DNA from 3 places in the Xenorhabdus doucetiae genome. Region 2 is predicted to be linked to each of the others. Evidence: predicted binding sites of a transcription regulator. Region 2 holds the regulator's gene; each other region holds the start of a gene.
The links. The regulator LexA, encoded in region 2, represses DNA repair genes until DNA is damaged. The targets are predictions, from matches to a motif close to TNCTGTATGTACATACAGNA.
Positions count from the first base shown of each region.

Region 1 (10,812 bases), 2.0 Mb from region 2:
AGCTTTCTGCGGTATTTCTGAAAGCAGCATATTTTGTGATAGATTACCTGCGATTTATTAAAGCCCTTACGTTTAGCCAGTAACAGGAATTCTATGCGAAATCGCACATTAGCTGATTTGGATCGCGTTGTCGCCCTCGGCGGTGGTCATGGACTTGGACGCGTTATGTCTTCCCTTTCTTCTCTCGGCGCCCGCCTGACCGGCATTGTCACGACAACGGACAATGGCGGCTCAACCGGTAGAATACGGCGTTCGGAAGGTGGGATCGCGTGGGGCGATATGCGCAATTGCCTCAATCAGTTAATCACGGAACCCACCGTCGCTTCTGCCATGTTTGAATATCGGTTCAGTGGCAATGGCGAATTATCCGGGCATAATTTGGGCAATTTGATGTTGAAAGCGCTGGATCATTTAAGTGTCCGTCCCCTTGAGGCGATTAACCTGATCCGCAACCTGCTGAAAGTCAATGCCCAGTTGATCCCTATGTCAGAGCAGTCGGTTGATTTAATGGCTGTCGATGATCAGGGCAATACCGTGTATGGCGAAGTGAATATCGATCAGCTTAATTGTGTGCCACAGGAGCTATTGCTTTACCCTCATGTCAACGCCACGAAAGAAGCCCTGGAGGCCATTGAGCAAGCCGATTTGATTTTAATCGGCCCCGGCAGTTTTTTCACCAGCCTGATGCCATTGTTGTTATTGGAAGATCTGACCCAGTCCCTGCGCCGCAGTAATGCCAACATGATTTATATCGGTAATTTAGGGAAAGAACTCAGCCATGCTGCTGCCGGACTCTCGTTAAAAGATAAACTTGACATCATGGAGAGTAAGATTGGCCGCAAGATGATTAACGCGCTGATTGTCGGCCCATGTACTGATATCAGCCTTTTCAGCGACCGGATTGTGACCCAACAGGTTTTGGAAGCACAGGATATTCCTTACCGCCATGACCGTGAATTATTGCATCAGGCCATTGAACAGACTCTGCAAAAATTGGGTTAGCGATCCCTGATTGGATAGATATTCATCGTACTTTCAAGGTGCCTTGATTATCTCCCCACGGTGCGGGGAGATAATCAATGGCTTTCGTCTTGCAAGCGGCAACTTGACGTTTATCGGGTGTATTGCAAATTAATTGTCAGGAATTGGCGATAAATTGCGCCCGCAGTGCCTGAACCTGATCACGAATATTGGCCGCCTGTTCAAACTCAAGATCCCGTGCATATTGGTACATTTTCTCTTCCAGTTGACGGATTTTGTGCTCCAGCTCTTTCGCCGACAAATTGCGGTAATCGTCCGTACCCAAGGCTGTTTTACTTTTCCCTCTCGCTTTCCCTTTGCCATTGACCGGCTGACCAATTTTCAAAATGTCACCGATTTTTTTGTTCAATCCTTGCGGGACAATACCGTGTTCTTCATTAAATGCCTGCTGTTTGGCACGACGGCGCTCTGTTTCTTCAATGGCTTTCGCCATCGAATGGGTGATCTTGTCACCATATAAAATGGCTTTACCATGCAGGTTACGCGCTGCACGGCCGATGGTCTGGATCAGGGAGCGCTCCGAACGCAGGAAACCCTCTTTATCTGCATCCAAAATGGCGACAAGGGAAACTTCCGGCATATCCAAGCCTTCACGCAGCAAGTTAATGCCAACCAAAACATCAAATTCACCCAGACGAAGATCACGGATAATTTCTACCCGTTCAACGGTATCAATATCGGAATGGAGATAACGCACGCGTTCGCCGTGCTCCTGCAAGTATTCCGTCAAGTCTTCCGCCATGCGTTTGGTTAAGGTGGTGACCAGCACGCGCTCATTTTTTGCCGCACGGAGACGGATTTCAGACAGTAAATCATCCACTTGAGTTGCCACAGGACGCACTTCCACTTCCGGGTCAATCAGCCCCGTCGGGCGCACGACCTGTTCAACCACTTCATGACCCGATTTTTCCAGTTCATAATTGCCGGGCGTAGCGGAAACATAAATGGTTTGCGGTGCCAGCGCTTCAAATTCCTCAAACCGCAATGGGCGGTTATCCAGCGCTGACGGTAAACGGAAACCATATTCCACCAAGGTTTCCTTGCGGGAGCGATCGCCCCGGTACATACCGCCAATCTGTGGGATCGTCACGTGGGATTCATCCACCACCAGCAAACCCTCGGCCGGCAGGTAGTCAAACAGGGTTGGCGGGGGTTCACCGGCAGAACGGCCGGACAGGTAACGGGAGTAATTTTCAATGCCGGAGCAATAACCCAACTCATTCATCATTTCGAGATCGAATTGGGTTCGCTGCGTAATACGCTGCTCTTCCAGTAACTTATCTGACGCCAACATAACCTTGCGCCGTTGTTCCAGCTCCGTTTTGATCTCTTCCATCGCCTGAAGGATACGTTCACGCGGTGTCACATAGTGGGTCTTGGGATAGACGGTATAACGCGGCACATTGTATTGCACCTGCCCGGTCAGCGGATCAAACAGGGAAAGACGTTCGACTTCATCATCAAACAATTCAACGCGCAAGGCACGCTCATCCGATTCCGCGGGGAAAATATCAATCACTTCACCACGCACCCGAAATGTTCCGCGCTGGAATGCCTGATCATTGCGGGTATATTGCAATTCCGCCAGGCGACGCAAGATGGCACGCTGGTCAATTAACATGCCCTCCGTTAAATGCAGCATCATTTTCAAATAGCTATCAGGATCACCCAAACCATAAATCGCCGAAACCGAAGCCACCACAACGACATCACGGCGTTCCAGCAACGCTTTCGTTGCGGACAGGCGCATCTGCTCAATATGTTCATTCACTGAAGCGTCTTTTTCGATAAAGGTGTCGGAACTGGGCACATAGGCTTCTGGTTGGTAATAATCGTAGTAGGAAACAAAATATTCCACGGCATTTTCGGGAAAGAACGCTTTCATTTCACTGTAAAGCTGTGCCGCTAATGTCTTATTAGGGGCAAGGATCATCGTAGGTCGATTTAAGTTTGCGATAACATTGGCAATCGTGAAAGTTTTACCCGACCCCGTTACCCCCAAAAGCGTCTGATGGGCTAGCCCATCTTCCAGCCCTTCCTGTAATTGTCTGATGGCCGAGGGCTGATCGCCGCCCGGCTTAAAATCAGAACATAACTTAAATACCTTGCTCGTTTCTTTGCTCATTTTCCCCATGCCATCCGTATGACCTGTACCCTACAAACTTCAAGTGACCACTCGCAAGACGAAAGCCGCTTATTATCTCTCCGCATCGCGGGGAGATATCAATGCATCTTGAAGTATGACGAGTATACTCACAAAATCCCTTTATAATACTGGATAAAAAAACAGCTTCAAGTCAGTTCGAAAAATAATGTTACTGTTTACCAGAGAGTCTGGGAAGGGAAGGTAACCTTTACTTAACATTAACGGTGACTATTTTTATCCCCAGATAATGATCTTGCTTTTTTCTATTTTTGTATTAACGATTGAAATGATAAAGCACTGAATAGCAAAGGGATGAAGAAAGGAATTGATTTTATTTAACGTGTTGATTTTGATTATAAAAAAATCCAAGTCGAGAATAACAGCAAATCTGGTGCAAGCCGCGTATCGCCTTGCATGAGGATACTTTTCTAAAACTAATACACAAGGTTATCCACAGGAATAGTGGATAACTCAGCAAAACCTATTAAGCATGGGCGGTTGCGGAGTTATCCCCACTGATAAATTTTTTCAATCGCAAAATATTTTTATGTTGTTTTGGGATTGTTCCGTGTTATTTGTTGATCAAAAATGGCTCAATCATTGTTGAAATAACACCTCTTTTACTTAAGAACATCAATGAAAGCGCCATTGCAGGTGCCGATCTTAACTAACCCAAAGTAAACAATTAGTTAACCAATAAATCAATATTGATATATTTTCCCAGATTATTTTCATCCCATGATCCGCCCAGATAAGGGATTACGCCCAGTAAAGGTGCAGGAATCATGTGTTTCAGGGTTGCCAAATATTCAGCCTGATATTTGCCGGCTGGCTCAATTTCATTGGCAACCCAACCTGCCAGTTTCAACCCAGAATAGAGAATCGCGTTTGCGGTTAATACGGCATGGTTAATGCAACCTAATTTAACACCGACGGTCAAAATGACCGGTAAATCCGCCTGAATCACCCAGTCAGCAAACGTGGTCTTTTCCGACAGCGGCGTATACCACCCTCCGGCACCCTCAACCAACACCCAGTCAGATTTTTCAGCCAACACCGCCAATCCCTTGGATAAAACAGAAAAGTCGATGGGTTGATTCAGTTTTGCACTAATAATGTGAGGCGATGTCGGTTCCATAAATACCAGCGGATTCACTTCCTGATAAGTTAATGGCACGGCACTGTTACGCTGTAAGGCCAAGGCATCGCCGTTGCGTATTCCTTCCGATGTCATTTCACTGCCGGACGCCACGGGTTTATAACCCGCAGTCAGATAGCCTTTCTGGTTAGCCGCTTGCAGCAAGGCGCAACTCACCACCGTTTTACCCACTTCCGTGTCGGTTCCTGTCAGAAAATATTTATTTGTCACAATAAATGACTCCAAAAGCAATTTGATAGCTTAATGGGTAATCCCCGTTATTGCGTGGATAGGCTTCGGCAAGAGCATTCAGGCGTTTTCTCGTCATTAATCCCTGTTGGCGGCCGTGATGAAGGTGGGTCGCACCGATCCCTTTAAGGGAATTCAGTAAAGGCAGCAGTTGTGGATAGCACTGATCATACTGCCGGTTAATGACTTTATGCCGATAGGGTTGGCAGGCCTGTGTAATCGCCCGCAAGGGCAGAAATTGGTTAATATGCCGATAATCATCCACGCGCTCCCACGCGATTTCTAATTCATGCAGCGAACCCTGTGCCAGCGTGGAAAACACGATAAGGCCGCCGGGACGGGTAACCCGATAAAACTCGCGCAATGCGCAGGGCAAATCATTGCACCATTGTACCGCCAGATTACTGAAACAGAGGTCTACGCTGTTATCCGCCAATCCCAAATGTTCGATATCGCCTTGCAGGTAATAATCCGCAACTTGCCGTCCCTTTGCATGGTTCAACATGCCGGAAGCCAGATCCAAGGCGATAACGTGTTTACCCTGCTGTTGCCAACGGGCACTGAAAAAACCGGTTCCGCATCCGGCATCCAATACCCGCCTGCCGGTATCTTCCGCTTGTGCCAACGCCATCAAATATTCACCGGTTTGCTGTTGCAATTTAGCCACCGTGTCATACTTGCAAGCCGCACGGCCAAAAGCACCGGCAATCGCCTGCTTATCAACGGACTTAACTGCCAGATCCATGCAGCGCCTCCAGTAATAGATCGATATCATGCCGGGTATGGCTGGCGGTTAACGTAATGCGTAATCGCGCGCTGTCAGGGGGAACGGTGGGCGGAAGGATCGCTTTGACCCACACTTTTTTTTGCTTGAGCGCGTGAGACAGTGCGATACAACGCGCATTGTCACCCACGATTAACGGCTGGATGGCCGTTTCTGACTTCATCAATGAAAAAGGCAGGTGCTGCGCTTCGCGACGAAAGTAACGAATATTGTTTTGCAATTGCTGACGCAACGCATCTCCTGCCCGGATTTGTCGCACGGCTGCGGAAAGTGCCACGGCCTGAGCCGGTGGCATGGAGGTACTGTAAATCAGGTGCCGGGCATATTGGAGCAAGTATTCTGCAGTTTGCTCATCACATAAAACGGCGGCGCCACTTAAGCCAAATGCCTTGCCAAAGGTGATGATCAAAATCTCCGGTTTAACATTTTGCATCCAGCAACTGCCGCGTCCTTCATCACCCTGAATACCGATGCCATGCGCATCATCCACCATCAACCAACTTGCTGTCGATTGCGCTTGCTGCGCAATCGCTGCCAGCGGTGCACCATCGCCATCCATGCTAAAGACCCCTTCCGTGACCACCAGCGTTTTACCGACGCACACTTTGGCCAAATGTTGCTGCAACGATCCCACATCATTGTGCAGAAAACGCCGAAGTTGTGCGGGAGAGTGTATGGCGGCTTCAATCAACGAAGCATGGCTCAGGCGATCAGCAATAACGCGATCTTCGCCGGCCATCAAGGCCGCAATCACGCCTTGATTAGCGGCATAACCCGAAATAAACAGCAACGCACGGGAGTATCCCAACCACTCGGCCAATTGTTGCTCCAGCGTATGATGCGCGGCGGTGTAACCCGTCACATGCCCTGACCCACCACTGCCCACGCCATATTGCTGGGCACCTTGCTGCCAGGCTGCAATAATCCGGGGATGTTGACTCAAGCCAAGATAATCGTTACTGGAAAAATTAAGGAATTGCCCCTCCGAAGTGGACAATAAGCGCCCATCCGATCCCTCATGGACTTGCCTGTTACGCCATAACGAGGTGCCCCGACGTTCGGCCAAACGTCGGGAGAGAAAGTCTGACCAGCTCATCATACTGCCGCATTATAGAATTGTTCATTATCAGCATGATGAATAATGGCTTCCGCCAAGTGCTGTTGCTGTTGATTGTCACCCAATGCCGTTTTTGTCTGTTGAGGATTAATGCCCAAACGGCGAAACAGTTGCCGATCTTTATCTTCACCTGGATTGGGGGTGGTCAGCAATTTACAGCCGTAGAAAATGGAATTGGCGCCGGCCATAAAGCACATGGCTTGGGTTTGTTCATTCATCTGTTCACGCCCTGCGGATAAACGGACATGAGATGTCGGCATCATGATCCGCGCGACAGCGATGGTACGAATAAAATCAAACGGATCGACATCGTCATTGTCTTCCAGTGGGGTTCCTTTCACTTTGACCAGCATATTAATCGGCACACTTTCCGGCGGCTTCGGTAAATTCGCCAATTGCACCAATAATGCCGCCCGATCGCGAATTTGCTCGCCTAAACCCACGATACCGCCTGAGCAAACTTTAATGCCCGCATCCCGGACATTATCCAGTGTGTTCAATCTGTCCTGATAACTGCGGGTCGTGATGATATTGCCGTAAAATTCTGGTGAGGTATCCAGGTTATGGTTGTAATAGTCCAGACCCGCCTCTGCCAAACGCTGTGCCTGAGAGGGATTCAACATGCCCAGTGTCATACAAGTTTCCATCCCCAACGCCTTGACTTCTTTGACCATTTTTTCCAGATACGGCATGTCACGTTCATGCGGGTTTTTCCAGGCGGCGCCCATACAGAAACGGGTTGAACCCGCCTTTTTAGCTTTGTGCGCGGATTCAATGACTTTTTCCACTTCCATCAACCGCTCTTTTTCCAGACCCGTTTTGTAGCGGGAACTTTGTGGACAATATTTGCAATCCTCTGGACACGCCCCGGTTTTTATCGAAAGCAGGGTACTGACCTGTACTTGTTGTGGGTCAAAATGTTCACGGTGTACCTGTTGTGCCTGAAATAATAATTCAAAAAAAGGTTTATCAAACAGTGCCTGTGCCTGTTTGATGGTCCATTGTTGACGCTCGCTCACAATAACATCTCCGATGTAAAAAATGTTGTCAGTTTAAATAATGTGGTTATCATGTCAACCAAAATGAAACACAAAAGGTTTACAACAAAGTGATGATGACCCCTTCCGATCTTGCATTTGATCAGCACCATATTTGGCATCCCTATACCTCAATGACCCATCCTCTTCCCACTTATCCTGTTGTATCAGCCAGCGGGGTGGAGCTGGTTTTATCGGACGGTCGCAAATTGATTGATGGCATGTCTTCATGGTGGGCGGCTATCCACGGTTATAATCATCCCGTCCTCAATGAAGCGGCGAAATCTCAGATCGATAAGATGTCCCATGTTATGTTTGGCGGCATCACCCACCCTCCTGCGGTTGAACTGTGCCGGCAATTAGTGGCGATGACACCGGCTTCTCTGGAGTCGGTTTTTTTGGCAGATTCGGGATCTGTCGCTGTGGAGGTCGCTCTGAAAATGGCCTTGCAATATTGGCAAGCCAAGGGGGAAAAACGCCATCGTTTCCTGACCCTGCGTCATGGGTATCATGGTGACACTTTTGGTGCCATGTCGGTCTGCGATCCAGACAATTCCATGCACAGCCTGTACAAAGGTTATCTCCCCAATCATCTGTTTGCTGATGCTCCGCAGTGCCAGTTTGGTGATGAGTGGCAACCGGAAGATATCAATTCTTTGCAACGATTATTGCTGCAATACCATAATGAAATCGCCGCCGTGGTGTTAGAACCGATTGTTCAAGGCGCGGGCGGAATGCGGATTTATCACCCTGAGTATCTACGCCAAATTCGCCGGCTTTGTGATGAATATCAGATCTTATTAATTGCCGACGAGATTGCGACCGGATTTGGCCGAACCGGCAAGCTATTCGCCTGTGAACATGCCCAGATCGAGCCAGATATATTATGCTTGGGCAAGGCATTGACGGGGGGATATATGACATTATCCGCCACACTGACGACCCGTCATGTGGCGGAAACGATCAGCCAAGGTGCAGCCGGTTGTTTTATGCATGGCCCAACGTTTATGGGCAACCCTCTGGCTTGTGCCGTCGCCGGTGCCAGCCTGAAATTACTCTCTGAGAGTCCGTGGCAACAACGCATTCAATCGATTGAAACGCAACTCAAAGCGGAATTAGCGCCCCTCAAATCACACCGTTCAGTCAAAGAAGTCCGGGTTTTGGGTGCCATAGGCGTTGTTGAAATGAAACAGCCTGTTGATGTGGCTACATTGCAACGCCATTTTGTCCGGCAGGGTGTGTGGATCAGGCCATTTGGCCGATTAATTTACCTGATGCCACCTTATATTATTCAGGCAGAACAGCTATCGAGACTGACAAAAGCCATTATTGATGCAGTAAATTAAAATAATATCCCGTCACCTATTTAATTAGGTGACGGGATAAATGAATTTAATATTCTATTTCTAATAAAAAACCACAGTCTATTAACACAAATTCAAATAACAATCACTGACAAATATTAATGAGCCAAACCGGGGCTATTACATCACCTATAAATAAATTATCTGATATATTCATGACGTCACCACACTTATTTAACCAAGAGGGATAAATCATGAATAAAGAAAATTTGTTCTCACCTGCCAATGAAGAAATACAAGATGTATTTGAACTTTCTAAAACCCGATATGAACAAGAAATTTCACATTATGAAATTCTGGTAAAAGAAAAACCTGAATTAGCCCATCTGTTTGAAGAAAATGTCAAACCAGATACATTAACCAGCCCTGCCTTGCAACAAACAGAGTTTGTCAGTGGGCATTTTAATATTAATACCTATCATCAATATGGCAGCTTTCCCTTTATTCAGGTATCATCTTATCCTGCTATTATTGGGCACCAACCCAATACAGGGAAAAAGACCAATTTCAACGGCTATATTCAGGGCGGGTATAATACACCCATATTGAATTTTAATAATATTCATCTGGGAGGCGTCATAAAACATGCTCGATCCATTATCAATACGCCACTCAATTTTCAGCTTTACATTAATCCAAGGAATATCGTTTTGCGTCTTTACAGTGGGAATGTTTATTTAGGCGATCTATTTTCTGTGTATCAGAATCATATATTAATTACATACCCGGTTGTTTTTTCTGGTATCGGAACGTTCAGTTTGATCCAACATCAATAAGTTGTATTGGTGTGTTATTTTAGAATTAAACAAAAATTCAAAATTGTCGATCACTTTCTTACTCCTCAAAATGCGAGGAGTAAGGAATCAGAGAAAGATCAGCAATTGCCAGAAAAAATTAGCCCACTGGCATTGAGAATATATTTGTATTTGCCTTTTCTGACAGACAAATAAAAGCCGGATGAATCTAAGAAGATAAATTTAGTGCATCAATTTGTTTTTTTATTAGGGCACTATCTGAAATTTAAATTAGGTAATTATCTGATTTTATTTAAGTTAAGAAGAGAGGTTAATCACAATTTTGCTGGTGTGCTTTTATCCACGCTGGAATAAATAAGCATCTTGGATTCGCATAGTAAGTGCAATTTCTAAGAAAGGCGGTCAGTTGCTATAGTAGGCATCTTTCTCGCCAAAGGAAAATGCACTATGGCCTATACGCAACTGACCGAAACAGAAAGATACCAGATTTTCGGCTTAAAAGAAGCCGGTTTTACACAACGTTTTATTGCAACGTCGCTTAATCGGGCCCCATCAACAATTAGCCGGGAATTGAGACGAAACCGGGAAGCCGAGAAATATGAACCTGAACAAGCTCAGCGTAAAGCATTAGAACGCCGTCATTCTAAGGTAAAAGCCGTAAAAATCACGCCAGAGATAACAAAGTGGATAAAACAGTTAATTTGGCAAGATTTAAGTCCGGAACAAGTTGTGGGTTATCTCAAGCGGGAAGCGAAAATCTCTTTACATCATGAAACAATTTATCGATTGATTTATAAAGATAAAATAAATGGCGGTGATTTATGGCAACATCTTAGGATAGCGAAAAAACCGTATCGTAAACGCTATGGAAGCCATGAGCACAGAGGAAAAATTAAAAACAGAGTCAGTATTGATAATCGCCCAAAAATTGTTGATAAAAAGCAGCGTATTGGGGATTGGGAAGGGGATACTATCGTTGGCAAAGATCGTAAAAGTGCCTTATTGACTTTAGTTGAACGAAAATCGTTATTTACGATCATCATTAAACTTGAAGATAAAACAGCAGAAGGTGTTGCCAAAGCGGCGACAAGACATTTATCGATGATAAAACATAAAGTTAAAACAATTACCTTTGATAACGGACTCGAATTTGCCGAACACGAACGGATCGGTAAAAATTT
Region 1 covers NZ_FO704550.1:1,465,058-1,475,869, forward strand. Annotated here, with positions in the region: gene yvcK (uridine diphosphate-N-acetylglucosamine-binding protein YvcK) at 94-1,002, shown strand; gene uvrB (excinuclease ABC subunit UvrB) at 1,139-3,166, opposite strand; gene bioD (dethiobiotin synthase) at 3,873-4,556, opposite strand; gene bioC (malonyl-ACP O-methyltransferase BioC) at 4,546-5,319, opposite strand; gene bioF (8-amino-7-oxononanoate synthase) at 5,303-6,454, opposite strand; gene bioB (biotin synthase BioB) at 6,454-7,494, opposite strand; gene bioA (adenosylmethionine--8-amino-7-oxononanoate transaminase) at 7,590-8,858, shown strand; gene XDD1_RS06870 (hypothetical protein) at 9,071-9,652, shown strand; gene XDD1_RS06875 (IS30 family transposase) at 10,079-10,812, shown strand, end outside.
Region 1: the regulator LexA is predicted to act here: its motif matches at 3,314-3,333, upstream of uvrB (excinuclease ABC subunit UvrB).

Region 2 (10,812 bases):
TGAGTGGAAAGGCTATACCGGCAAAGCGATTACCGATGTTGTGAATATCGGCATTGGGGGGTCTGATCTTGGCCCTTATATGGTGACAGAAGCGCTGAAAGCGTATAAAAATCATCTGAATATGCATTTTGTTTCCAATGTTGATGGCACCCACATTGCCGAAACACTCAAAACCTTAAATCCAGAAACCACCTTATTCTTGATTGCTTCCAAGACATTTACCACGCAAGAAACCATGACCAATGCACATTCTGCCCGTCATTGGTTCCTGCAAAGTGCCGTTGATGAAGCGCATATCGCAAAACATTTTGCGGCATTATCCACCAATGAACAGGAAGTCACCAAATTCGGTATCGATCCCCAAAACATGTTTGAATTTTGGGATTGGGTAGGTGGTCGTTATTCGCTCTGGTCTGCCATTGGCTTATCCATTGTCCTTTCCATTGGTTATGAGAATTTCGAACAGTTGCTCAGTGGTGCCCATGCCATGGATAAACACTTTGAGCAGACCGCCTTTGAGCAGAATCTTCCTGTTTTGCTGGCCCTGATCGGCATCTGGTACAACAATTTCTTTGGTGCGGAAACTGAAGCGATTCTGCCTTATGATCAATATATGCACCGTTTTGCTGCCTACTTCCAACAAGGCAACATGGAATCAAATGGCAAATACATCGATCGGAATGGCAATCCGGTGAATTACCAGACCGGGCCGATTATCTGGGGAGAACCGGGCACCAATGGTCAGCATGCGTTCTACCAGCTTATCCATCAGGGCACTAAACTGATCCCGTGTGATTTTATTGCACCGGCAATTAGCCATAATCCGGTTAGCGATCATCATAGCAAACTGTTGTCTAACTTCTTTGCACAAACGGAAGCGCTGGCATTTGGTAAAACCCAGGCGCAGGTGGAAGCGGAATTTGCGGCCGCCGGGAAAAATGCCCAGGACGTGGCGAATGTTGTGCCATTCAAGGTATTTGAAGGTAACCGCCCGACCAATTCCATTTTATTGCGCGAAATTACCCCATTCAGCTTGGGGGCATTAATTGCCATGTATGAACATAAGATCTTTGTTCAGGGCGCGATTTTGAATATCTTCTCATTCGACCAATGGGGCGTAGAACTGGGTAAACAATTGGCGAACCGTATTCTGCCTGAACTGCATGATGCCGAGGCGGTAACTAGCCATGACAGCTCGACAAATGGCCTGATTAACCGATTCAAAGAGTGGCGTTAATCTGAACTTCTCTATTCTCTGATTTCTCCTCACCTTAATACGTGCTGTCATTAAGGTGAGTTTTTTTGTAATTTACATAATTTGTTACCCACTTTTAATTTTATTGGTCTGCAACATGATATCCTCACTCCCCATTCGTTGTGCTGTCGGGGAAATTGAGATTCCCCGCAATGGGAAAATGATATGGCAGATAACACCCTATTAACTCCAACTTCCATCCACTGGTTATCGGCAGATGAGACTGACTTTATTCCTGCATCTGTTTTAGATTGGCTGGTGGAAGTCGATTCAATGACATGCCGCTTTGAACAACATTGCCAGCATGTATCGGTTGCTCCTTTTCGCGAAGGCTTTATCACTTTAGAACAGTTAGGTGATGAAAGTAAGCACTTACCTGTAAGTGGAAAATACTGGTTACGTGAAAGTGTCCTGTATGGGGATAATGTCCCGTGGCTTTTGGGGCGAACCCTTATTCCGGAGGAAACACTCACCGGCCCGGATAAAAAATTGGTCGATGTGGGCACTGTGCCGCTTGGTCGTTATCTTTTTAGTGGTAATAATCTAACGCGGGATTATATTCAAATAGGCCAGCAGGGAGATCGTTGGGCACGTCGTTCTTTATTGAGGTTGTCAGGCAAGCCACTGCTACTTACAGAGGTTTTTCTACCGGGATCACCTGCATATAAGATCAATAAAACGAAAGGGGAGAAAGAGATTGAAGGTCAGTATGGCGCAGAATAAATGGCGGGCTTATTGCCGTTTAATGCGTATCAATAAGCCCATTGGTGCATTATTACTTTTATGGCCAACCTATTGGGCATTGTGGATTGCCGCAAAAGGTCTGCCGGATTTGCACGTTTTGTTAGTTTTTACACTCGGCGTGTTTTTCATGCGTGCTGCCGGATGCTGCATCAATGATTTTGCAGACAGAAAATTTGATGGGTATGTAGAACGGACCAAATCCCGTCCCCTGCCTAGTGGCGACATTACCGAAAAAGAAAGCAAAATTTTGTTTGCCACACTGGTACTCATCTCTTTTGCACTGGTACTGACACTCAATAAAATGACGATTGCACTGTCGGTCGTTGGTTTGGCACTGGCGTGGATTTACCCGTTTGTCAAGCGTGTCAGCCACCTGCCACAAGTTGTGTTGGGTGCTGCTTACGGCTGGTCAATTCCTATGGCATTTGCCGCAGTAAGTGAGTCCTTACCTTTAGAATGCTGGCTATTATTCTTAACCAATATCATCTGGTCTGTGATTTATGATACGCAGTACGCCATGGTTGATCGTGACGATGACCTAAGGATCGGAGTGAAATCGACCGCCGTGCTTTTTGGGCGCTTTGATAAACTGATCATTGCTATTCTGCAATTCATCATGCTGGGCATTTTGGTTTTCGTTGGCGGGATGGTGAATCTGGGGGGAATCTATTATTGGACGGTATTGTTGGCGGCTGCGCTGTTCATTTATCAGCAGAAACTGATCACAAATCGGGAACGCTCTGCCTGTTTTCAAGCATTTATGAACAATAATTACGTCGGTATCGTGCTATTCCTCGGTATTTTTTTCAGCTATATCTAGGATAACGTGGCTTTAATATAACGGGCGGTAATCCGCCCGTTGATTTTTTGTCTCGTTATTGCTGGTCTTGGGCGACCTGTACCGGTTCATTTTGTTCCGGTGGCATGCTGACACTTTCAATCGTCAAGCGAATTTCAGGTGACATCAGCTCACTTAATACCTGATAGAGTTCCTGAGTGCTGGTGGTCATTATATCGTCTTTGTCTTGAATATAACCTTCTTCGCGCAGCGTATTAACCGAGCAGGCGAAAACGGCCTTGTCAAAGAACTCCGGCGCATTAATACCATGCAGCACTGACAGACGTTGTGCCAGCATCCGGCTCTCTTTTTCCAGTACACCACGGCTGATGTCAGGGGTGGCATTCAACAAAGAAAGCGTAATGGCATAACGTTGCAGCGTCTCCCTGATACCTGCCGCCAACAATTGCAGCGGGCGAATACGTGCAGGATTCAGCACCAGCATTCCTTGCTCTTTGTTGCAGATAAGACTTTGGCGTGCCAGCTCATCAATCAAGGTATTGACGACATCGGGCAGCGTTTCCTTACTGTAACGCATGAAAAGTTCCTGCTTGATCAGCGGATAGATCAGCGCGACCTGTCTGAGCAATTCACTGCGACTAATGCGGCGGTGATGCATCACAATACTGGTCATCAAGGATGGCAGGATCAATAAATGCTGGATATTGTTGCGATAATAAGTCATCAATACCGCGCTTTCGCGTGGCAGGATAATAATATCGCCCAGACTGTCCTTTTCAACCTCGAACTTATTCATCAGAAGAGCATGATCTAACAATTCTTCGGCGCTTTTGTTCGGCACCGTGATATCGCCAGTGTAAGGCACATTACGCAGTAATTGCAGATAGCAATCCAACTGCTCAATAAGCTGTTCGCGAGTGAGTGCTCGCTGACGTGAGGACAACAACGCCGTGGTGCACAAATTCATCGCGTTCGCTGCGGCGGCATTATTGATATTGACCATAATATTGCGAGACAGCTTACCGACGGTTGGCGCCAGCCAGGTTGGACGCTGAGATTCTATTGGGTCAATCGAGTCACGCCACTCTGGAACATGCTGGTTCAGGTATTGTACCAACGGGATCGGCTCACCAAAATTCACGTAACCCTGTCCGAGATTACGTAACTTGCGCAGCCCTCGCACCATCTGGAAAAAGCCTTCTTTTTCTTTGGTTGCACCGCGCAGCTCTTTGGCGTAAGTCGCCACTTCCATGACATGTTCATAACCGATATAGATCGGCACAATCGTGATGGGGCGAGATTCCCCGCGCAGCATCGCTTGCAAGGTCATGGAGAGCGTACCTGTTTTGGGATCGAGCAAACGACCGGTACGGGAGCGTCCCCCTTCGACAAAGTATTCAACCGAATAGCCACGGGCAAACAATTCACCGAGATATTCACGAAAGATCGTTGAATAGAGTTTATTGCCTTTAAAGGTACGGCGAATAAAGAACGCACCAAGACGACGGAATATCGGGCCAGCCGGCCAGAAATTCAGGTTAATGCCTGCTGCAATATGCGGTGGAACCAGCCCTTGGTGATAGAGCACATACGAGAGCAGCAGGTAGTCCATATGGCTGCGATGGCAGGGAACATAAACCAGCTCATGACCATCCTGTGCCAATTGGCGAACCCGTTCGGCATTATGCACATCAATGCCTTGGTACAGCCGGTTCCACGTCCAACTTAAAACGCGGTCGGTCAAGCGGACTGTTTCATAGGAAAAATCAGCCGCAATCTCTTCCAACATATTGATAGCATTCTGTTTTGCCTTTTCGGGCGAGATTTTCTTGCCACGGGCTTCATCAGCAATCGCTTTTTCTATGGCTTTTGAGGCCAGTAACTTGTTGAACAGATCCTGCCTGAGCGGCAAACGAGGCCCAACCGCCGCAAGACGCTGGCGGGAATAGTGCATCCGCGCCACACGGGCAAGTTTATTGGCGATAATATTATCCGTACCATGTTCATCGGCCATATGGCGTAAAGACACGGGGGTGGAAAAACGCACAAAACTATCCCGTCCAAGCCATAGGATCGCAAAAAGTTTCTGTACGCCATTAAGCAAACGTAATTGTGGCGCTGTATTTCCTTCTTGTCCTTCACGCCCCGGAGAGCGGCCAAACATGACGGAAACCGGCACCATCTGGATATTCAGATCGGGATTATTGCGATGCAAATCCAGATAGGAGTGAAAAATTTTCACCGATTCATGCTTTGGCGCATAACAACGGAACACACGTGGGCCGTTATCGATAAAGACATAACTGGGAAGCTGTGTGTCACCGATCTCCAAAGGCTCCAGTGGATCAGACAAATCTTGCGCCAGACATTGTTGACGCAGGGTCAATAAGTCTGTTTTTGAGTGGTACGGCAGTACGTACAAAATAGGCCGGGTCGTATCAAGACGCAGCTCCGCAATGGGGTCCGTAGGGATTAGTTTACTTTTTACTAAAAATTTTAGTGGTAAATTCAACAACTTATAATATATTTTACGCCAACCTGACATAACTGCTTTAAGCCTCTTGTTAGCAATGCGTCGCAAGGATACCAGAAACAGATTTTGAGATCTGTGGAAATAAGACAATAATAAGAGCTAAAAGTTATATAACCATACAATGATCAAGTTCATTAAAGAAAATTTTTATGGCAAATCAAGCAACAGGTTTAATCCGCATCATTAAAGCGGCTAAGTATTCGGCGAAAGGCATTAAGGCTGCATGGCAAAATGAAGCGGCATTTCGGCAGGAAGCCATTGTTGCCATACTTGCGGTTATCATTGCATTTGCCTTCGATTTTGGCTTGTTTGAGAGACTCCTGCTTATTGGCTCTATTATGCTGGTCGTCATTGTCGAAATCCTGAATAGTGCCATCGAAGCCGTGGTGGATCGTATCGGTAGTGAATATCATGAATTATCGGGACGGGCGAAAGATATGGGATCAGCGGCTGTATTGCTTGCTATTCTTCTGGCGCTGTTTACTTGGGGAATGATCTTTTGGTCGCATTTTATGCACTGAAGCAGCGTGTATTTTCATCAAAATACGTTATTTAGCTGCTTTTACATGCTAACAGGTTCCCAATTCGAATTTACCTGTATATACTCCCAGTTTGGCTGTATAAACAAACAGGGGGCGAAATGAAAGCATTAACTGCCAGGCAGCAGCAAGTTTACGACTTGGTGCGTGACCATATTTCGCAAACGGGTATGCCACCAACACGTGCTGAAATTGCTGCACGTCTTGGTTTTCGTTCACCTAACGCAGCGGAAGAGCATTTAAAGGCACTTGCGCGTAAAGGGGTGATAGAGATTATCGCTGGTGCATCCAGAGGTATCCGTTTGCTGCTCGAACAGGAAGATAATGGGGCGGGATTGCCGCTGATCGGTCGTGTTGCTGCCGGGGAACCACTACTGGCTCAGGAACACATCGAAAGTCACTATAAGGTTGATCCTGAATTATTCAAACCAAGCGCTGATTTTCTGTTGCGTGTCAGTGGGATGTCCATGAAAGACATTGGTATTATGGACGGGGATTTACTGGCTGTGCACAAGACACAGGATGTTCATAATGGGCAAGTCATTGTGGCGCGCATTGAAGATGAAGTGACAGTAAAACGCTTCAAACAAACAGGAAACACCATTGAACTGATCGCTGAGAATCCGGAATTTAAACCTATTGTTGTTGATTTGAGTGAGCAGAATTTCACGATTGAAGGATTAGCCGTAGGCGTTATCCGTAACGGAGACTGGTTCTGATCCTACTCTGTGGCGGTCATTTTTCTCAGTACCCGTTAAACTTAAGTTCAGCGGGAACTTGAAAAATAGATGATGATATCAGCGATGACCGCCTCATTGCTTAATCCGGCCTCAAGCGTTTTTTCTTATCTCTTTTTATTCTCTTCAACCGAATGATTATGCTGGCAGGTATCGTGCTCGGTGCAGGCTTCAATCTCATGGCAGGAAAAACACAGGCCATGAATTTCTATCACACTATTTCGCAAATGAAACCCGGTGCCTTGTGCTAACTGTTGAATGGCGGATTCAATATCTTTCGCCTCCTTTTCGGTCACTGAACCACAAAATTCACAGATAAACATCGCCGAAGTATGGCAAGGTTGTTCGAAATGATGGCAAATCACATAACTGTTTGTGGATTCTATTTTGTGAATAAAACCTTGTTCCAGCAAAAACTCTAACCCACGATAAACCGTTGGGGGCTTGGCTTGTGGTTCGACTTCACGCAACAAATCCAGCAAATCATAAGCGCTTATCGCGCCGGGCTGTTGAGTGATTAGACGAAGAATTTCAAGGCGTTGAGGTGTCAAACGAACCCCTCTTGACAGGCAGATTGCTTCAGCCTGTGCCAGTAACTTTTTTTGATTGATAGTTTTCATTACACCTCTCACACCGACACGATGCCAATACCTTTAATGTTATCATGTTTTTGAGTCTGAGAGTGGAGTCCCACACAATGCGCAGCCCCATTTTGGTCACTATCAGATGAGCCTGTTGTTGGAGGGATTCAGTTATAAAAATTAATCCGCGGATAAGAACGATAAAATAGGCTGAAAAACGGAGAAAATAAAACTGGAAATATTGGATAATAGATGAAGGTTTCGTTTAACCAATGACCATTTATTTTAATAGTTACACTTAGGAAGTAAGACATTTCAGTATATAACGATCCTTAAAATACAATTCACTTAATTAATGGATTAAAAATGAAAGAGTTATTGCAAAACCATCCTAATAATAGAGCGTTTCCGGTTAACAGTTTTCGGATAGTGAAAGAGGCTATCCTGAAAAAAAGAAAGATAAATTTTCTTAGCCCCATTCAGGCGATTGGCTTAGGCGTTCTTTGGATTACAACCATTTTGTTGATTGCATTATCAACAGGTATCACCGGATTGACCATTGATACTAATAACATACCATCAGCGGGTTATAGACTGTCAGCGATATTGATTGGTTTTAGCTTATTGGGCATATTCCTTTCTGTTTATACTTTTCTTCGCATCAAAAACCTTCCCGCCGCCGAACAGAAACGTTACTACATGCAGGCCGGATTATCGGTCTTACCGGAAGAAAAGCGTCAGGCATTACGGCTGCATATTGTCGGGATTTATTACGATGGATTTTGGGCAGAAACATTGGAACATTATCCGCTTGAAAGTCGCGTCTCTCAATATAATGAGAAATATCATTTTCTGCCTTTATCTGATCCTGAGCCTCATCAATCACAAATATATCAGGATTGGGGAATTCTTGATGAAAATGGATATATAAAAATACTGCATGAATTGTGGGCAGGAATGCATTCAGAACGTTTTGCAATTGATGCGGTTTTCACGGATGGAGAAATGTTTAAAGTGCTTGGCAGTTTGATAGAAGAATCTCCCGAATATGTCCAGCAATGTTCTCGTTCCATTGCGGGTCGGTCGCCGGCGTTACTTTGGGGATTTGATCTCTGGCGAGCGATTGTATTGAGCCGTAACTGTTTTGCTGCGGGTTATATTAGTGAAGAAACGGCGTGGAAAAATATACTTAAAACCGCCGATTATGTTTATGAAATTTTCGGCAGCTTTGATGAGTTTTACACGAATTATCGGTTAGGTAATGCCTATTGGAGCCGGGATTTTGATAGGGCGAAAAAACGTCTGAAAGAGTTCCGCTTTTATAAGGCCTATTGTGATTGGCCGATTGCTCAACTCCCTTGGCCAGAACCGAAAGGAATACCGATGGAGCAATATATGAAAGATGGCTTTGCTGATGCCGTTAATTCCATTTTACGGGATCAGATGGAAAGCCAGCAAAACGAAGACATGCTGAATGATGATAGCCATACTGAGATTCGTGTATTGCACTAATTTTATGTTTTAAAATAAATTTAATTTTATCAGATCAATTAAATATATTTTTGGGATATAGAAAAGTCGTTATCAGAGAAAAGCTGTATTGTCTCATTGTCTGACTGGCATTGATTTTGTGTCTGAACATTCGGCTATGGTATACTGCGCCGCTCCACGTAACCCCTGGTATCCTGAAACACCTTCTATCTGGTGTACTGAAAAAGCAAAAACAGACCCCAAATGCACGAACATAAAAAATCAAAAAATATGCCTGAAATCAACGGAAAAGCCCATAAATTCAAACCTTCCCGCTTCTCCGTTGCGCCCATGCTCGACTGGACTGACCGTCACTGCCGTTATTTCCATCGCCTATTAAGCAAGGAAGCGCTGCTTTATACCGAAATGGTCACAACGGGCGCGATTATTCATGGTAAAGGGGATTATCTGGCCTATAACGAGCAAGAGCATCCGTTGGCGCTGCAATTAGGGGGCAGTGATCCGCAGGCATTGGCGCAGTGTGCCAAGATCGCGCAGGAAAGGGGTTACGATGAAATCAATCTGAATGTCGGTTGTCCTTCTGATCGTGTGCAAAATGGCCGTTTTGGGGCTTGCCTGATGGGAGAAGCGGCGCTGGTAGCCGATTGTGTCAAAGCAATGCAAGATGTTGTGGATATCCCTGTTACCGTTAAAACCCGCATCGGAATTGATCAACAGGATAGCTACGAGTTTCTGTGTGATTTTATTGCCACTGTCGTGAAAAATAGTGATTGCGATAACTTTATTATTCATGCGCGTAAAGCGTGGTTGTCGGGTTTAAGCCCAAAAGAAAACCGCGAAATTCCGCCTTTGGATTACCCGCGCGTCTATCAATTGAAACACGATTTCCCACAACTGACGCTTTCAATTAATGGCGGCATTAAATCGTTGGAAGAAGCGAAACAGCATTTGCAATATGTCGATGGCGTAATGATTGGGCGGGAAGCCTACCAAAATCCCTCTCTTCTGGCACTTGTGGATCGTGAATTGTTTAACCAAACCGTTCCTGTGACCAATACGGTCGATGCGGTTAAGGCGCTTTATCCTTATATTGAACAAGAGTTGTCAAAAGGCACTTATTTAGGGCATATCACCCGCCATATTTTGGGTATTTTTCAGGGAATTCCGGGGGCACGTCAGTGGCGTCGCCATTTGAGCGAAAACGCCCACAAACCGGGCGCTGATATTAGGGTGATTGAAAACGCGCTGGAAATGGTGACAGAGCGGATGTAATCCGCCCAGATATTTTATGGAATTAATAAGCTGGAACCGTGAGTAGCACGGCTTTCCAGTGTCTGGTGTGCTCTTACCGCTTCGCTCAATGGAAACTTCTGATCCTCCGGTACATCCACATTGATTTTGCCGCTGGCAATTAAATCAAACAGTGCCTTGCTGGCTTCTGCCAACTCTTCGCGGCTGGTGATATAGCCGTTAAGAGAAGGGCGGGTGAGAAACAGTGAACCTTTTTGATTGAGAATACCTAAATTTACCCCTGTGACCGGCCCCGATGCGTTACCGAAACTGACCATCAAACCTTGGCGTTTCAGGCAATCGAGTGAATCGAGCCATGTCTCCTGGCCGACAGAATCATAGACAACGCCGACTTTTTCCCCGCCAGTAAACGTTAAGACACGTTCTACAATATTCTCGCGACGATAGTTGATGGTTTGCCACGCTCCCGCTGCTTTGGCAAGCGCGGCTTTTTCGTCTGAGCCGACCGTTCCAATCAACTTTGCACCCAGTGATTTTGCCCATTGGCAGGCAATTAAACCAACGCCACCGGCAGCAGCATGGAACAGAATAGTTTCTCCTGGCTGGATCTTATAGGTCAGATTGAACAGATAATAAACGGTTAAACCTTTTAAAAATGACGCAGCCGCTTGTTCGAATGAGATCTCATCAGGCAACAAGGCTAATTTGCTTTCAGGAACGTTATGTATTTCACTGTAAGCCCCTGAGGCAGACTGGGCATAAACCACACGATCACCGACTTTAATGGACGTCACTTTTGATCCAACTTGAGTAACAACTCCCGCGGCTTCTGTTCCCAACCCAGTAGGCAGATTGGCCGGCGGATATAAACCACTGCGTATG
Region 2 covers NZ_FO704550.1:3,444,241-3,455,052, reverse strand. Annotated here, with positions in the region: gene pgi (glucose-6-phosphate isomerase) at 1-1,237, shown strand, start outside; gene ubiC (chorismate lyase) at 1,421-1,978, shown strand; gene ubiA (4-hydroxybenzoate octaprenyltransferase) at 1,965-2,819, shown strand; gene plsB (glycerol-3-phosphate 1-O-acyltransferase PlsB) at 2,875-5,343, opposite strand; gene XDD1_RS15035 (diacylglycerol kinase) at 5,481-5,852, shown strand; gene lexA (transcriptional repressor LexA) at 5,972-6,589, shown strand; gene zur (zinc uptake transcriptional repressor Zur) at 6,715-7,227, opposite strand; gene XDD1_RS15020 (DUF1266 domain-containing protein) at 7,555-8,700, shown strand; gene dusA (tRNA dihydrouridine(20/20a) synthase DusA) at 8,950-9,951, shown strand; gene XDD1_RS15010 (quinone oxidoreductase) at 9,966-10,812, opposite strand, start outside.

Region 3 (10,812 bases), 1.9 Mb from region 2:
TTCACCCGCCCCCGGCTTGGCGAACGCATCGAACCCACATGCGCCTGAAAACCATGTTGATTGACGGCATTGCTGCCATTGTAATTAATGGCAACCGGCAGGAAGTGAAACTGGATATTTGGCCAGGCAAATTTTTCATGGGTACGAATAAAGCCACCTGCTTCAAATTGATTGCTGGCACCAATGCCTGTCCCTTTAAATAACCATTCAGCGCCAATTTGCGGTTGGTTATACCATTTCAACGCCGGATAGAGGGAAATGGGCTTGAGGCATTCATACTGCAAGTACATTTCAAGGTGATCTTGTAAGTTTTGCCCAACGCCGGGTAATACCTGCACGGCAGGGATCGCAAGTTCGTCCAAGACGTCTGCGGGGCCAATGCCTGAACGTTGCAAAATCTGGGGCGAGGCGATCGCCCCCGCACAGAGCAAAACTTCTTTACGCGCTCTTGCATGCGTTAACGTTGAGCTGTTGCCTTGATAAAAATTAACGCCAATGGCGGTCTTTCCGTCAAATTTGAGGGTATCCGTCAAAGCATGGGTCATAATCGTGAGATTGGGACGTGAACGTGCTTGATCCAGATAACCGCGGGCGGTACTGGCACGGCGCCCTTTCGGGGTCACCGTGCGATCCATTGGCCCAAAGCCTTCTTGCTGATAACCATTCAAATCATCAGTACGTGGATAACCTGCCTGAACCCCGGCTTTTACCATCGCGTGAAACAGTTCATTATTTCCCGCTTTGGGGGTCGTGACACTGACCGGCCCATCGGCGCCGTGATAGTCATTTTCGCCAATATCCCTTGACTCCGCTTTGCGAAAATAGGGCAGGCAATCAAGATAAGCCCAATCTTCCAGCCCCGGCTGAGTCGCCCAATGATCAAAATCCAGCGCATTGCCACGGATATAGCACATGCCGTTGATGAGCGAAGAGCCACCCAGCCCTTTACCCCGCCCGCATTCCATGCGGCGATGATTCATATAAGGTTCAGGATCGGTTTCATACGCCCAGTTATAACGGGTTCCCTGCAAGGGATATGCCAGCGCCGCTGGCATTTGAGTACGGAAGTCAAATCGGTAATCGGGTCCGCCAGCTTCCAGCAGCAGGACCGTGATAGTGGGATCTTCCGTTAAACGTGTTGCAAGTACATTACCCGCTGACCCAGCACCGATAATAATGTAATCAAAAACCATTAGTTATCTCCTCTGTTTCAGGCATGGATTAAAATAGGGATGTAAAATTGCCCAGTTCCACCTGTATTGATTTGATTTGCGTGTAATGCTGGAGTGTGACCAGCCCATTTTCGCGGCCAACACCGGAATGTTTATAACCACCGACAGGGACAGCGACCGGAGAATCTCCCCAGGTATTGATCCAGCAGATCCCCGCTTCTAACTGGTGGATCACGCGATGGGCGCGGGAAATATCTTGGGTGACTAAGCCGGCAGCCAGACCATAATGGGTGTTATTAGCGCGGGCAATAACTTCATCTTCCGTTTCATAAGTCAGGATAGACATCACCGGCCCGAAAATTTCTTCCCGTGTGATTAACATCTCATCAGTACAGTCACTGAATACCGTCGGTGCAACAAAGGCTCCTTGCGCCAGTTCGCCTTCCAGCAGACGCTCACCGCCACAAAGCAGGCGGGCATGGCTGTTTTTGCCGCTTTCGATATAGCGTAAAACCGATTCCATATGTGGGAAGCTCACCAGCGGCCCAAAGTTCGTGTTGGGATCGAGGGGAGAACCAATCCGGATACGCTTAACACGTTCAAGAATTTTTGCTTCAAATTGTGGCAGCAGCGGCTTGGGGACAAAAACGCGGGTTCCGTTGGTACAAACCTGCCCCGAACTGAAAAAGTTGGCCATCATGGCAATATCCGCCGCCCGATCCAGATCGGCATCATCAAAAATGATCAGCGGGGATTTGCCGCCCAACTCCATCGTGACCTCTTTTAGGGATGAACCCGAAGCCTCTGCCATGACTTTTTTGCCTGTCGCAATTCCGCCGGTAAAAGACATTTTGGCGATTTTAGGGTGAACCGCCAGATAATGGCCGGTTTCGTGACCGGCTCCGGTCAAGACATTGAACACACCATCAGGCAAACCGGCTTCGGTATAGATTTCAGCTAACTTCAATGCCGTGAGCGAAGTGACTTCACTGGGTTTGAAAATCATGGCATTGCCGGCCGCCAGCGCCGGGGCTGATTTCCAGAGGGCGATTTGGATAGGGTAGTTCCATGCGCCGATGCCGGCTACGACGCCCAATGGTTCACGGCGTGTATAGAAGAAAGAAGATTCACGCAGTGGAATTTGCTGCCCTTCAAGGGCGGGGATCAAACCCGCATAATATTCCAGTGCATCCGCACCGGAGACAATATCAACCAGCCGGGTTTCAGACAGGGGTTTGCCGGTATCCAGTGTCTCCAGTTCAGCCAGTTCATCGTTGCGTTCACGCAGGATATTCACGGCCTTGTGTAAGATCCGTGAACGTTCCACCGCGGTCATCGCTGCCCAGATTTTCTGTCCCTGATGGGCGCTTTCGACCGCCCGGTCAACATCTTGCTCTGTAGCGGACTGAAATTGGGCGATCACCTCGCCATTCGCGGGATTAATGGTATCAAAAATGGTGCTGCCAGGATCGGTGCTATCCACATAGGCGCCGTGGATATACAGTTTTTGTAATCCAAAATGGGTCATAGATTCTCCTTAAGAGCCTGTTTATTAGGCTATAAGCCAGAACTCAGGTCATAGCAGAGGCTCCGAGTTTCTGTTCGATGTAATCAAGGGTAATTTTGAATGTTCCTTCCGGATCAAAAGGCTGCCGGCTTAATGCACTTCGCAGCCAAATGCCGTCAATCAATGCGGCAAGACCTTGCGCAGCTAACCGTGCTTCTGCTTTTGGCATGGCGCGTTTAAATTCAACACAGATATTGGAATACAATCTGCGCTCATTGACTTGTTGTAACCGGTAGAGATTGGGTTGATGCATACTGCTGGCCCAGAATGCCAGCCAGGTTTTCATGGCGGCACTGCTGGTCTGGCTGGGATCAAAATTTCCTTCAACAATGGCTTTTAACTTTTGCGTGGGCGTTGCGTCATCAAGCAGGCGTAACCGGCGTGCAACTGCCATGCTTAATTGCTGCAATAGATAACGCATGGTGGCTTCCAACAGCCCGTTTTTATCCTTGAAATAGTGGCTGATAATGCCGTTGGAAACGCCCGCTTTGCGCGCGATTTGCGCAATCGTGGCTTCCTGCATACCAACTTCATTAACCACGATTAATGTTGCATCAATGAGTTGCTGTTTTCTTATCGACTGTATTCTAATTTTTGGCATGATTTTAGGCTCAGAAGATCAATCATTCGGGCAGTATTAAACTTTTTTTTGATTGAACATTCAATCAAAATTAAATATGTTTTATTACAATCATTTTACAAACAGGAATCAAATTTATTTAACATGTCTTAAAATTTATTTAATATTCAAATTGTTACATGAGTTATGCTTTTTGCATTTTTTAATTATCTTCATTTCAGGAACTGCCTATGAACATACAAGACAGTCCAAAAAATACTCAGAAGGATACCCTGAATTCTGTTGTTTTTTTCACCTCTGCCGGACTGATTATTGCATTTTCTCTGTTCACGATTTTTTTCACTGAGGCAACCAGTGTCTGGATAAAAAACACCCTGAATTGGGTATCTAAAACGTTTGGTTGGTACTATTTACTGGCGGCAACGCTTTACATTGTCTTTGTGGTTTTTGTTGCGTCTTCCCGTTTTGGTTCAATCAAATTGGGTCCAGAGCAATCCAAGCCGGAATTCAGTTTACTGAGTTGGGCGGCGATGCTGTTTGCCGCAGGGATAGGCATTGACTTGATGTTTTTCTCGGTGGCTGAACCTGTCACGCAATATATGCGGCCGCCAACGGGCCAAGGGGAAACCATTGAAGCAGCTCGTCAGGCGATGGTGTGGACGCTGTTCCACTATGGCCTGACGGGCTGGGCGATGTACGCTTTGATGGGCATTGCACTGGGATATTTTAGCTATCGTTATAACTTGCCGCTGACGATCCGCTCAGCACTTTATCCTATTTTTGGTCACCGCATTAAAGGCTTCATCGGCCATACGGTGGATATCGCGGCAGTCATAGGGACAATATTTGGCATTGCCACGACGTTGGGAATTGGCGTCGTGCAATTGAATTATGGCCTGAAAGTCCTGTTCGGATTATCGCAAGGATTGGGGGTTCAGGGAGGATTGATATTATTGTCGGTGGTGATAGCCATCATTTCGGTGACTTCCGGCGTCAACAAAGGCATTCGGTTTTTGTCCGAATTGAATGTACTGCTGGCTCTTGGTCTGGTTTTGTTTCTTTTATTTATGGGCGATACGGAATTCCTGCTTAACGGATTGGTGCAGAACGTCGGGGATTATATCAGCCGTTTCATGGGCATGACGCTGAACAGTTTTGCCTTTGAACGTCCCACTGAATGGATGAATAACTGGACGCTGTTTTTCTGGGCATGGTGGGTCGCCTGGTCGCCATTTGTGGGATTGTTTTTGGCACGCATTTCCCGTGGCAGAACTATTCGCCAGTTTGTGACGGGAACATTAGTTATTCCCTTCGTTTTTACGCTGTTGTGGCTGTCGATTTTTGGTAACAGCGCGTTGTATGAAATTCTTCATGGTAATCGCCAATTAGCTGAAACCGTGCTGCAACATCCAGAACAAGGTTTTTATCGTCTGCTGTCATTTTATCCGGCATTTACGTTCAGTGCTTCGGTTGCCACCATTACCGGATTGCTGTTTTATGTCACATCGGCGGACTCTGGCTCATTGGTGTTGGGTAATTTCACCTCAAACCTGAGTGATATCAATAATGACGCGCCAAATTGGTTGCGCGTTTTCTGGTCTGTGGCGATCGGGGTATTAACATTGGGCATTCTGATGACGAATGGCATTTCTGCTTTGCAAAATACCACGGTTATTATGGGGTTACCTTTTAGTTTTGTGATGTTTTTTGTGATGGCGGGGCTGTACAAATCCTTGCGGGTAGAAGATTTCCGTAAGGCCAGTGCGTTGCACAACGCTTCACCTACGCTTGTTCATGACAATGGTTCTTTGAACTGGAAACAACGCCTAAGCCGTATGATGCATTTTCCGGGTACGAAAAATACCCAACGCATGCTGGATAGCGTATGCCGTCCGGCCATGTTGGACGTTGCCAAGGAGCTGGTGGTGCGCGGGGCGAAAGTGCAGTTTAATGCCCTGCCGCCGGAAGAGGATCGCCGGCTGAACCCACTTGAGCTGATTGTTGATTTGGGCGATGAACAGAATTTTGTCTATCAGATTTGGCCACAACGCTATTCTGTCCCTGGGTTTACTTATCGGGCAAGAGCGGGAAAATCTTACTATTATCGGCTGGAAACTTTCTTGATAGAAGGAACACAAGGTAATGATTTAATGGATTATACCAAAGAGCAAATCATCAGCGATATTCTTGATCATTATGAAAAACATCTTAATTTTATCCACCTTAATCGCGAAGCACCGGGACAAACCCTGATTTTTCCGAATTGAGGGTAACGTTGCCACTCGCAAGACGAAAACCGCTGATTATCTCCCCGCACTGTGGGGAGATAATAAATGTATCTTGAAGTACGGTGAGTCTATACGGTTATTACCCATTTTTTACTTGATAAGCCTCAGGATAGATTTTCCCGTAGTAACCATTTAATTGAGATTCTGGCATTTTTGATATTTCTACATATTTGGGTGAAAATAACACCAGGAATGAGATTAATCCCATTAAGGCAGAAAAAATGATTAATAAAATTCTGATATCATAGCTTTCTACCATATAGGTGGCAGAGATCATTCCCAATGGGATTGAAATAATACAAATGGCCAGGAATTTAGATTCCATCGTATTACGGTGCGATTCTGGTGTGGCAAGGCAGCGAATTGAGGTGGTATTGATATTATAAATCACTAAACCGATTCCGCAGATTAACATATAACTGCATAACCCAATTAATGAGGTTGCCGTAGATATTCCGGTTATACAGACAGCTATTGTAAGTGCTGAAATAAAAGCACTGTGCGCTTTGCAGAAAACTTTATTCATATATCTAATAATAAGGGTACTGCCAATCATCATACCCAGACCAAATGTAGCTTCGGCAATTCCCACTTGTAAGGCACTGAGTTTAAATTCATTGATGATAATCAGTGGGGTGATATAGGAGACTAATGGCACAACAGTGAAATTAAAAAAGGCAGCAACAATCACTAAACTTGCTTCTGTCGGGTTTTTAGTAATGATTTTAATACTGCCTATATGACTTTTATGTTGTTGTAACGGTTTTTCTTGTTGTTGGCTCTTGATAAAGTAAAAACCAATAATTGATGAAAGTGACATTAAAGCAATAAACATCAGAGCGCCATTGATATTTAAATAGTGAATGACAATACCCGATATGGCAGGGCCAAGTATAATGTTAACCGAGTTAACAATGCCCCGATATTTAAAGGCAGACTCTAATTTATTCTTATCACTAATTTCTGGCAGAATGCTTGTGCCAATGGGTTGGATAAGGATGGCTGAAATAGAAGCAAAAATAAATATAATGCCTAATGGGATGTATAAATTTTTATCTATAAAGTTAGCAAGAATAAAAAGCAATGTCGTTGGGATGATACAGAGCAATACGACATTTTTTTTATTGAACCTGTCGCCAAGATCACTCATGAAGACGAGAAATAAGACTTGGAAAAACCAGGATGAGAAAATAAACCACCCAAGTTGGAAATCCAGATTGAGCACTTCAATCATCCACCAGGAAAACAGCATACCAAATGCTCTTGTCGAGGAGGTGAATAAGATATCAGAGATTTGATATAGAAAAAATGAAATATTATTTTTCATTGTTACCCTTATCTTTATTGATAACCTTGTTTATTTATAAATTTCAGAAATGGTACAGCTAAAATGTATTTATGTCACTTTTATCATAGAATTCATTAGCAGGATAAGTTAGGGGCGATAATAAGCGAATTTCGTCTTGCGAGTTGAAACTTGCAATTTATAGCGGATATATTGATATTTGTTTTTTAATTTATTGTGGTGACTTTTTCATCTTAATAATATTTAAGATGTAGTTATTTATTTAGCTAGAGTTTTATCATCTCTCTGTGTATATTTATACAGTAATCTGGCATGGGGAGATCAAATGCGCAAAATTATTCATATTGATATGGATTGCTTTTTTGCTGCCATTGAAATGCGGGATAATCCATCACTCCGCAACATTCCGATTGCAGTCGGCGGAAGTGCTGATCGAAGGGGGGTCATTAGTACGGCAAATTATCCCGCCCGCCGTTTTGGGGTGCACAGTGCGATGTCCACGGCAATGGCATTAAAACTTTGTCCTCAATTGAAAGTCATCCCCGGCAGGATGGCGCTTTATAAAGAAGTCTCTCAACATATCCGTCAAATTTTTTCCCGCTACACTGAATTGATCGAACCGCTTTCCTGGGATGAAGCCTATCTGGATGTGACGAATTGCCGTTATTGCCACGGCTCCGCCACGTTGATTGCCCAGGAAATCCGTCAGGTCATTTTTGATGAATTGCAGTTAACCGCCTCTGCGGGTGTGGCACCGGTCAGGTTTTTAGCCAAGATAGCCTCTGATATCAATAAACCTAATGGGCAATATGTTATCTCCCCCGAACAGGTCGAAACTTTTGTTAATTCGCTGCCATTACGCAAAATTCCCGGTGTCGGCAAAGTCACGGCAAAGCGCCTGTCAGGCATGGGATTAGAAACCTGCTCTGATGTTCAGCGATACGATAAGTTGGCGTTAATAAAAAGCTTGGGTAAGTTTGGTCTGGTGCTTTGGGAGCGCTGCCACGGCATTGATGAGAGACAAATTACGCCTGAGCGCTTGCGTAAATCTGTCGGAGTGGAAAAAACCTTGGCGCAGGATATTTATGAGTGGGACGAGTGTGTTGAACTGATTGAAAAACTTTATCCTGAGCTGGAAAGACGGCTGGAAAAGGTAAAACCTGATTTTCGAATTGCCCGTCAGGGTATCAAATTGAAGTTTGATGATTTTCAATTGACGACACAGGAGCACGTCCATCCTATGCTGGATAAACACGATCTGATTCAGGTTGCAAAACAGGCTTGGGAAACACGCAGGGTAGGCCGGGGAGTCAGGTTGGTTGGGCTGCATGTGACATTACAAAATCCACAATTGGAACGTCAGCTTTTATTGGAATGGTAAGGTTATTGGAATGGTGAGGCGCAGAATCTCCCCCACAAGCTGATGGCAGGGGAGAGACAACCTATTTTCGATTATTTTTTATTCCTTGGCCGGAATCGCTTTCAGAATGGCAGTGAGTAGCTGCCAATATTGACCGACGCTTTTAATATGAACTTTCTCATCAGGGGAGTGAGCCCTCCGAATCGTTGGGCCGATAGAGACCATGTCCATATCAGGATAGGGTTTTTTGAACAGGCCACACTCCAATCCGGCATGGATCACCATGATATTTGGCGTCTTATCGAAGAGTTGGTGATAAGTTTCACGAACTAAATGCATGATGGGCGAATCGGCATCAGGCTGCCAGCCGGGATAGCTGCCGCTTGCGACGGTTTCTGCACCAGACAGTTTTGCCAGAGAATGCAACATTTCAACAACATAATCCTTTCCACTTTCGATCAGTGAACGGATTAGGCAAATAACCTCAGCTTTCTCTTCATCCATCGTCACAACACCCACGTTCAGTGACGTTTCTACCACCCCTTTGGCGACATCACTCATCCGAATAACGCCATTAGGCATACTATTGAGCAAGGATACAAAGCGAGTCTGGCAATCCGCTGTTAATGGTTGCGATGAGGCTTCGGTTTCATCCAGCAGGAGGGTGAGATGGTGTTCAACAACCGCGTATTCGTTTTGCAATGTTTCCAGATAGTGATCTTTCAACTGATACAGCTTTTCAACTTGACCGGCAGGCACCGCAATCACGGCAGAACCTTCACGAGGGATGGCATTGCGCAGGGTTCCACCTTGCAGATGGATTAATTTCAGTGCTAACTCATCGGCATACATCGCCAGGAAACGCGCCAGTAATTTGTTGGCGTTGCCCAATCCCAGATGGATATCGCCGCCGGAGTGACCCCCTTTTAATCCTTTAATCGTCAGTTGCAAGGTCTTGTAGTTAGCCGGCAGGGCTTCACGGGACAGGGGTAATGTCGTGACAAAATCAATGCCACCCGCACAACCCATGTAAATTTCACCCTCTTCTTCTGAATCGGTATTGATCAGAATATCCGCTTGCAGCCAGCCAGCTTTAAGACCAAATGCACCATCCATGCCGGCTTCTTCAGTCATGGTCAGTAAAACTTCCAAGGGGCCATGTTTGACCGATTCGTCCGCCAATATCGCCAGAGCGGAAGCCATGCCGATACCGTTATCCGCGCCCAACGTTGTCCCATCAGCCGTGACCCAATCATCATCAATATAAGGGCGGATAGGATCTTGGGTGAAATCGTGTTGGGTATCGTTATTTTTCTGTGGAACCATATCAAGGTGCGCTTGAAGTGCAACAGCCTTGCGATTTTCCATGCCTTTTGAAGCGGGCTTTCTGATCAAAATATTGCCCACGTCATCCCGTTCTACATGGAACTCTTTGCTTTTTGCCCACTCAATGATATGGGATGCGAGGGCTTCTTCGTGATAGGAAGGGTGAGGAATAGCGCAGATTTGGGCAAAAATATCCCACAGTGGTTGGGGGGATAAGGTTGATAATTCGGACACGGCGGATCTCCTGTAACAGTATCTTGGTGAGAAGAAAAGGGTAATGTTTGACACATTAGGGCGTTCCTGTCATTTGTGTTGCCTTAATGTCCATGCCACGCTGGAGAATATCATTTTATTGTCGGCAATGGGCAGTTAGAATGAGGCCTTACCTTGTTTTTGCTGGTTTTTGTCTGTTCAAATCACTATAATCTCGCGCAACTTTTTTCCGCAAAAAAACGCTTTTCTGAAATATTCTTTAGTTTCCAGGATTTAATTTTATGAGTGAAAAATATGTTGTAACGTGGGATATGTTGCAAATACATGCCCGTCAATTGGCGCAACGTTTACTTCCTGTAGAACAGTGGAAAGGCATTATTGCCGTTAGCCGTGGTGGCCTGGTTCCGGGGGCGTTACTGGCGCGTGAATTGGGTATCCGTCATGTCGATACTGTCTGCATTTCCAGCTATGATCACGATAATCAGCGCGAGTTGAAAGTATTGAAAAAAGCGGAAGGTGACGGTGAAGGTTTCATTGTTGTCGATGATCTGGTTGATACCGGAGGCACGGCTCAGGCTATCCGTGACATGTATCCGAAAGCCCACTTTGTCACGATTTTTGCCAAACCCGCGGGGCGCCCGCTTGTGAATGATTATGTTGTTGATATTCCCCAAAACACTTGGATTGAGCAACCGTGGGATATGGGCGTGATGTTCGTTCCACCTATTTGTGATAAACCTATTTGTGATAAGCAGTAAAATTTTTCTTTTGTCATGACTAAACAAAACCTTTCAGAATCGTTGTTTAAGCCTCGGCTTAAGCATCGGGAAACCTCTACACTGGTGAAATATATTCACCCACAGTCTATTATTGCCAGTGATAGTCTGCTTGGTGGAGAGCGCCGCGAGCGTTGGTATCGAATGATCAATTGGCTCGCTTGGATCTGGAGGGGTGTCAATCCGCTGGAGATCCAAGATGTCCTCAGCCGGATTGCCGTGAC
Region 3 covers NZ_FO704550.1:1,166,372-1,177,183, forward strand. Annotated here, with positions in the region: gene betA (choline dehydrogenase) at 1-1,193, opposite strand, end outside; gene betB (betaine-aldehyde dehydrogenase) at 1,222-2,700, opposite strand; gene betI (transcriptional regulator BetI) at 2,744-3,340, opposite strand; gene XDD1_RS05495 (choline transporter) at 3,550-5,586, shown strand; gene XDD1_RS05500 (MFS transporter) at 5,687-6,934, opposite strand; gene dinB (DNA polymerase IV) at 7,239-8,294, shown strand; gene pepD (beta-Ala-His dipeptidase) at 8,373-9,833, opposite strand; gene gpt (xanthine phosphoribosyltransferase) at 10,094-10,570, shown strand; gene frsA (esterase FrsA) at 10,586-10,812, shown strand, end outside.
Region 3: the regulator LexA is predicted to act here: its motif matches at 7,199-7,218, upstream of dinB (DNA polymerase IV).